DNA from 2 places in the Neoundibacterium parvum genome. Region 1 is predicted to be linked to the other one. Evidence: riboswitches for the same ligand, from Rfam matches in the RefSeq annotation. Region 1 holds a riboswitch; the other holds the start of a gene.
What was found. Region 1 has a riboswitch for thiamine pyrophosphate ahead of thiC (phosphomethylpyrimidine synthase ThiC). Riboswitches for the same ligand answer to the same signal wherever they lie in the genome.

Region 1 (3,421 bases):
CGATCCGGCGAACGCTGCCATCGCCCAGGTCAACGTCGGTTTTGCTCTGGCCGGGCAAGGCAAGATCAAGCCAGGCGCTGAATATTTTAATGCAGGAATAAAGTATTTTGAAGACTCCGATTCCAAGGCGGATGTCGAGGCCGTACTCGGAGAATTGGCCACGATGTATGAAAACGCCGGCATGTATAAAGAGGCACTCGCTACCTTGCGACGCCAGCAAAAACTCAGCAATGAATTGTTTACTACGAATCGCTCGAAAGCGGTGGCCGGCATGCAAGAGCAGTTTAATGCGGAGCAAAGGCAAAAACAGATAGAGTTATTAGGCAAAGAAAATGCGCTTAAGGACGCTGATATTAAAAATCAGCATCTGCAACAAATAGTGACTATCTTGGGTGCGGTACTGACGGTGATGGTGGGGATTTTCGTGTTTCTGATGTATAGGCGCGTCAAAAAAGTCAATGAGCAACTACAGCAAGTGAATACCCAATTGGAGTTCCACGCGGTCAGAGATCAGCTTACTGGTTTGCATAACCGCCGCTCTTTTGTGGAATTGATGAAGTCGCGGGCCGCCTTAGGCAATGCTGAAAGGCGCGCAGAGAGTGTAGACAATCCAGATTGCCTGATCTTGCTCGATATCGATTTGTTTAAACATATCAATGACACTTGGGGCCATGCCGCTGGGGATAGCGTATTGACCGACATTGCAGCACGACTGAAAAAATCGGTGCGGGATAGCGACATGGTCTTGCGTTGGGGCGGCGAAGAATTTTTGATTTACTCGCCTAAATCGAATCCCGCCCAGATCACCAGACTAGTCGATAGAGTGTTACGCGCGATTGGTGATACTCCTGTTAAAGTCGGTGATTTACAGATACCGGTGACCGTGACTGCGGGTTTTATTTCTCTGCCTTTTTCTGGTGTTCCCGAAACTGCTTGCGACTGGGAAAAAACCTTGCAGATTGCCGACATGGCACTGTATCTGGGTAAGGCGCACGGTCGTAATCGTGCCTACGGTCTGGCACGTTTGCTGGTGCCGTATGAAGTGGCGATGCCGATTTTGGAGCGCGATTTATCGGCTGCAATTAGTGCCAAGATGGTCGATATGATAGAGGTGCTAGGCCCGGTTCAAGAGAAAGCAACGCATGCCTGAATCGAATCAAGCAGCGCGAACATAAACCAGAGCTAGAAAAATCAGTCGCCAAAAAAACTGAATACTCGTTATAATTCGTCCGCTTGTGATGTTGAAGCAGAAATAAAATTTAAGTAGTACCGAATACCACGCTAGGGGTCCTGACAGTTTTTCTGTCGGGTGAGAAATACCCTCGAACCTGATCTGGATAATGCCAGCGAAGGGAAGCAGCCGCTACCGGCGCAAACCACGTTTGCCGCCTTCAACGGCAACTCCTTTGCTGGCTCCATGCCACTAAGTTACACGCAAAGGAGCCAACCACCATGAATGCCAATCCGAAGTTTTTATCCGCCACGGCGACCGTCGATACGGCCGCTATTCAAGCTTTACCGAATTCAAAAAAAATCTACGTACAGGGCAGTCGCCCAGACATCCGCGTACCTATGCGTCAGATCACGCAAGCTGATACGCCGGCCATGTTTGGCTCTGAAAAAAATCCGCCGATTTACGTCTACGATACCTCGGGGCCCTACACTGATCCTGCTGCCACGATAGATATCCGTTCTGGCCTGGCATCGGTGCGTGGTGCCTGGATTGCCGAGCGCAATGACACTGAAGAATTGGCCGGGCCATCGTCGCAATACGGGATAGAACGTATGAATGATGCGGCGCTGGCGGAGTTGCGCTTTAACCTGACGCGTAAGCCGCGTCGTGCTTTGCCGGGTAAAAATGTCAGTCAGATGCATTACGCGCGGCAAGGCATCATCACACCGGAAATGGAATACATCGCGATCCGCGAGAATCTGCAGCGCAGCCAGTATCTGGCCGAGCTGAAAAGTTCGGGCCCTATGGGGATGCGTCTGGCTGAAGTAATGGGGCGTCAGCATCCGGGCCAGTCTTTTGGCGCGAGTATTCCTGCGGAGATTACTCCAGAATTCGTACGCAGCGAAGTCGCCCGCGGCCGCGCGATTATCCCCGCCAACATCAATCACCCTGAAGTCGAGCCTATGATCATAGGCCGCAATTTTCTGGTGAAGATCAACGCGAATATCGGCAACTCGGCCTTGACTTCATCGATCGGTGAAGAGGTCGAGAAAATGACTTGGGCGATACGCTGGGGCGGCGACAATGTCATGGATCTTTCGACCGGCAAACACATCCATGAAACCCGCGAATGGATCATCCGCAATTCTCCTGTACCTATAGGCACCGTGCCGATTTATCAGGCGCTGGAAAAGGTTAACGGTAAAGCCGAAGACCTGACTTGGGAAATTTTCCGCGATACCTTAATCGAACAAGCGGAGCAGGGCGTCGATTATTTCACGATACATGCAGGTGTCTTGCTGCGCTATGTGCCTATGACCGCCAAACGTCTGACTGGTATCGTCTCGCGCGGTGGTTCTATCATGGCGAAATGGTGTCTGGCGCATCATAAAGAGAGTTTTTTGTACGAGCATTTTGAAGATATTTGCCAAATCATGAAGGCTTACGATGTCTCGTTCTCGCTCGGCGATGGCTTGCGTCCCGGCTCGATTTACGACGCGAATGACGAAGCGCAGCTAGGTGAGTTAAAAACTCTGGGCGAGCTGACCCAGATCGCCTGGAAGCACGATGTACAGGTCATGATAGAGGGGCCAGGTCATGTCCCTATGCACCTGATCAAAGAAAATATGGATCTGCAACTGGAGCAATGTCACGAAGCGCCTTTCTATACTTTAGGACCTTTGACTACCGACATCGCGCCCGGCTACGATCACATCACCTCTGGGATAGGCGCGGCGCAAATAGGCTGGTATGGCACCGCGATGCTGTGCTACGTCACGCCGAAAGAACATCTGGGCTTGCCGAATAAGGCCGATGTTAAAGACGGCATCATTACTTACAAGATCGCCGCCCACGCGGCGGATCTGGCGAAGGGGCATCCGGGTGCGCAGATCCGTGACAATGCCTTGTCGAAAGCGCGTTTTGAATTCCGTTGGGACGATCAATTTAATATCGGTCTCGATCCGGATAAGGCGCGTGAATTCCATGATGAGACGTTGCCTAAGGATTCTTCTAAAGTGGCGCATTTTTGCTCCATGTGCGGCCCGCATTTTTGCTCTATGAAAATCACGCAAGAAGTGCGCGATTACGCTGCCAAGCAAGGCATTAGCGAGATCGCCGCCCTGAAAAAAGGGATGGAAGTGAAGTCTATAGAGTTCATTAAATCGGGCGCTGAAATTTACCAAAAACAGTGAGTTGAGAATGATTACTATCGTCTTGAATGGTGATGCTTATGAGTGCGCTAAGGAG
Region 2 (3,421 bases), 1.2 Mb from region 1:
GTGCTACTTGGCTATGCGTTCCTACATGAGCGATTGCCGCGCTTACAAAGTGTGGCACTAGGTTTCGCCGCTGCTGGCGTCGCGTGGTTGGCATGGCAAACCGGTCATCCACCCTGGATAGGCTTAGCACTTGCACTGTCTTTTGGTACTTACGGCCTACTAAGAAAAACCGCGGCCCTAGGCGCATTGGAAGGATTATCCCTGGAAACAGCCCTGCTCTTTCCGTTTGCACTAGGCTATTTACTTTGGCTAAGCGATCAAGGTCAAACCAGCTACCTAACAAGTAGCGATAGCGCCCGCTGGTTATTATTGGCGGCGGGCCCTATCACCGCCATTCCCCTACTCCTATTTGCCACAGCTGCCAGACGCATTCCTATGGCGACCCTAGGCGTCTTACAATACATTTCACCCACGATACAATTGATACTCGGTGTCTATCTCTATAATGAATCGTTTGGTTCAGCACGACTCATGGGCTTTCTTGCAATATGGCTAGGCTTAGCGCTGTATTCTTTCGAAGGTATTAGAAATACGTATTTAGCGAGAAAATGAACTCGTCACGACAGCAAGAAACACGGCATGTCGATTAAAAAACTGCCTTAAGCGAAGTCGCGTATCCATAAGTTAGCTTCATCCAAATTATCAAAAATGGCGAAGGGCCAATCGAGCGCACTATAATTTTTAATCGCTACTGGCCGCATGAAGGCCAGTCCTTCCAGATGCGCAGGGATAACATAGGCGGTCGCCTTATGCGCCAGACCCGCCCCTTTTAACATTTTCAACAGCTCCGCATGACCCACCATCACCTCGGGTGACGCCAATACGCTGCCTGAAAATTCGACAATTTCGGTGAATGGCCCTTGTCCGACATGGCTACTGAGAAATTCCCCCTCAAGTGCCACCAAAGCATTCATTAATTCCAGATTAAATGGCCCACAAGCTTGTACCGAAATAGTCTTGCCTCGCAAGGCCATATCTACCCGTCCATGTTGCTTGAAAGCGCCTTGCGCATGTTGCACGGTACTGTTTTTTACGGTTTTCATTCCACACCTAATTCCGACTTCAACTCTGACTTTGACTTTGACTCTGACATCACGCTGTAAGCTATGGCTCAAGCAGTACTATTATAGATCTCAGTATACAAGAATGCTTAGCTTACCAAGTCTCACACCTGGCAAGATGGCAGCCATTGTTGTAGGTCAAGAACAGCAGTCAGAATCAAGTTCGCTTTTGTGATAAAGTACGCGCTCGCTAGGGGTCCTGGATTTATGAGGAATACGCCTGCACTTTAGAGTGCTGCTATTTTTCGAATTTGGGTGAGAGAGTCCCTTCCTACCTGATCTGGATAATGCCAGCGAAGGGAAGCGCAAAGTGCTTCATTCTTCTTTGTTTGCTCCCGCGCCATGCAAGGTCCAGTCAGACCATATTCGCAATCACGCGCAACAAAAAGAGCACATCATGTCTAAGCAAAATCATCGTCGTTCCGTCCTTACCTTAGCGATCGCACAGGCCTTCGTATTTGCGCCATCCGCATACGCCCAAACTAAAGAACAATCTCTGCAAGAGGTGATCATCACAGCTAGCAAAGCGAGTGAACTGCAAGAGCGGAGCACTAAAGCCGGCGGTTTCATAGAGACCACTTTACTCGAAACACCGGCCTCGGTCAGCGTTTTTACACTAGCACAAATGCAGGATTTACGCATACGCCAAACCAGCGATGCCATGAAATTCGATGCTAGCGTCAACGACGCATATAACGCTGTGGGCTACGCTGAACAATTCTCCATCCGCGGCTTCGCGCTCGATAATGCATCGAGTTACCGCAAGGATGGTTTTGCGATTCCAGGCGGTGCCTCCATCCCGCTTGAGAATAAAGAACGCATAGAAGTATTAAAAGGCATAGCCGGCTTCCAGGCAGGTTTTGCGACTCCAGGTGGTATTTTGAACTACCTCACCAAGCGCCCTAGTGCTGCAGCACTGCGTTCAGCGACACTGGAAGTAAGCGAGCGCGGCACGGCGTACGGCGCCATTGACCTCGGCGGTATGTCAGACGACAAACGTTTCGGCTATCGTATCAACGCTGCTGGCGAACGCATGCGCTCCTACATCAAGGGTGCCGATGGTGAACGCCAGTTTGTTTCCGGCGCATTTGACTGGCATATCAGCCCGCAAGCCTTGCTGCAACTCGATCTCGATTACCAACATAAATCACAATTATCGGCACCCGGCTTTCAACTATTCAACGGCACCGACCTGCCTCAGGGAATCAAGGCCGACATGATGCTCAACGACCAGCCATGGGCCAAACCAGTTGACACGCGCAATAGCAATCTCGGCCTGCGCTTTGAGTATCAGATCAACGCTGACTGGAGTGCCTCGATAGCGGCGAACAAGCATGAATTCAAACGTGACGACTACACCGCCTTCCCTTATGGCTGCGGATCGGCCAATCTCTACCCCGGCTATTGCGCCAATGGTGACTATGATGTGTACGACTACCAGAGTGTCAACGAATCTAAATCGATATTCGGCACTCAAGCCCAGATCAATGGAAAATTCAATACCGCCGGAATAAAACACCAGATTGCTGTGGGTGCATCAAGCTCGCAAAGACGCGATTATTTCGGCGATTACATCTATGAATGGGTAGGCACTAGCAATATTTTCCATCCACAGATTACACCTCAATCGGCTAACTCTAGCGGTCCCGTTGTGCTTCGCCGTACCGATAAGGAATGGTCCTTATTCGCACAAGACATCATCAGCCTCAGTGACGCCTTGAATCTGCATCTGGGCCTGCGTCATCAGCACATAGATCGTAGTCAGCTAAATAACAAGGGTTATACCAACAGCTATCTGTTGCCGAATCTCGCACTGGTACTAAAACCTGCGAATTACTGGTCGGTTTATGCCGCGTACAGCGAAGGACTAGAGCACGGTGGCATTGCGCCAAAAAACACCAGTAATGAAAATCTCATGCTTAGCCCGGGAAAGTCTCAGCAATTTGAATTCGGTAGCAAGGCCGAACTGGGCACAGCTTTAGTTGTCTCGGCCTCAGTCTTTCGCATTACTAAGCCTCTGGAATATATCAATGCCAACAACACTTATGTCAGCAATGGCGATGCCATACACACTGGACTAGAGTTATCGGCGCTCGGCACCTTAAGTCCGCAATTAAGCCTAGGGGCCAGCCTGACGGCGATTGATGCACGCCAAAAGAATATTGGCGATGCTCTGCTCGAAGACAAACGCGTGACCAATGTCCCTACGCTTAAATCGACCGTGTATCTGGATTACGCTCTGCAACAAGTAAAAGGCTTACATCTCAACACCAGTTGGCAACACGCGGGCAGTAAAGCCTTCAGTCCTGACAATAAGATTTCGGTGCCCGGCTATGACCTACTCAATTTTGGCGCGCGTT

Region 2: it holds a riboswitch for thiamine pyrophosphate, as region 1 does, so the genes downstream of both, EJN92_RS20855 (TonB-dependent siderophore receptor) here and thiC (phosphomethylpyrimidine synthase ThiC) in region 1, are expected to answer to the same signal.

Annotation. Positions count from the first base shown of each region.
Region 1 is NZ_CP034464.1:1,126,195-1,129,615, reverse strand. Features, by position in the region: gene EJN92_RS04760 (tetratricopeptide repeat-containing diguanylate cyclase) at 1-1,150, shown strand, start outside; TPP riboswitch at 1,274-1,372, shown strand; gene thiC (phosphomethylpyrimidine synthase ThiC) at 1,453-3,366, shown strand; gene thiS (sulfur carrier protein ThiS) at 3,374-3,421, shown strand, end outside.
Region 2 is NZ_CP034464.1:4,789,288-4,792,708, forward strand. Features, by position in the region: gene rarD (EamA family transporter RarD) at 1-552, shown strand, start outside; gene EJN92_RS20850 (hypothetical protein) at 600-1,043, opposite strand; TPP riboswitch at 1,244-1,380, shown strand; gene EJN92_RS20855 (TonB-dependent siderophore receptor) at 1,459-3,421, shown strand, end outside.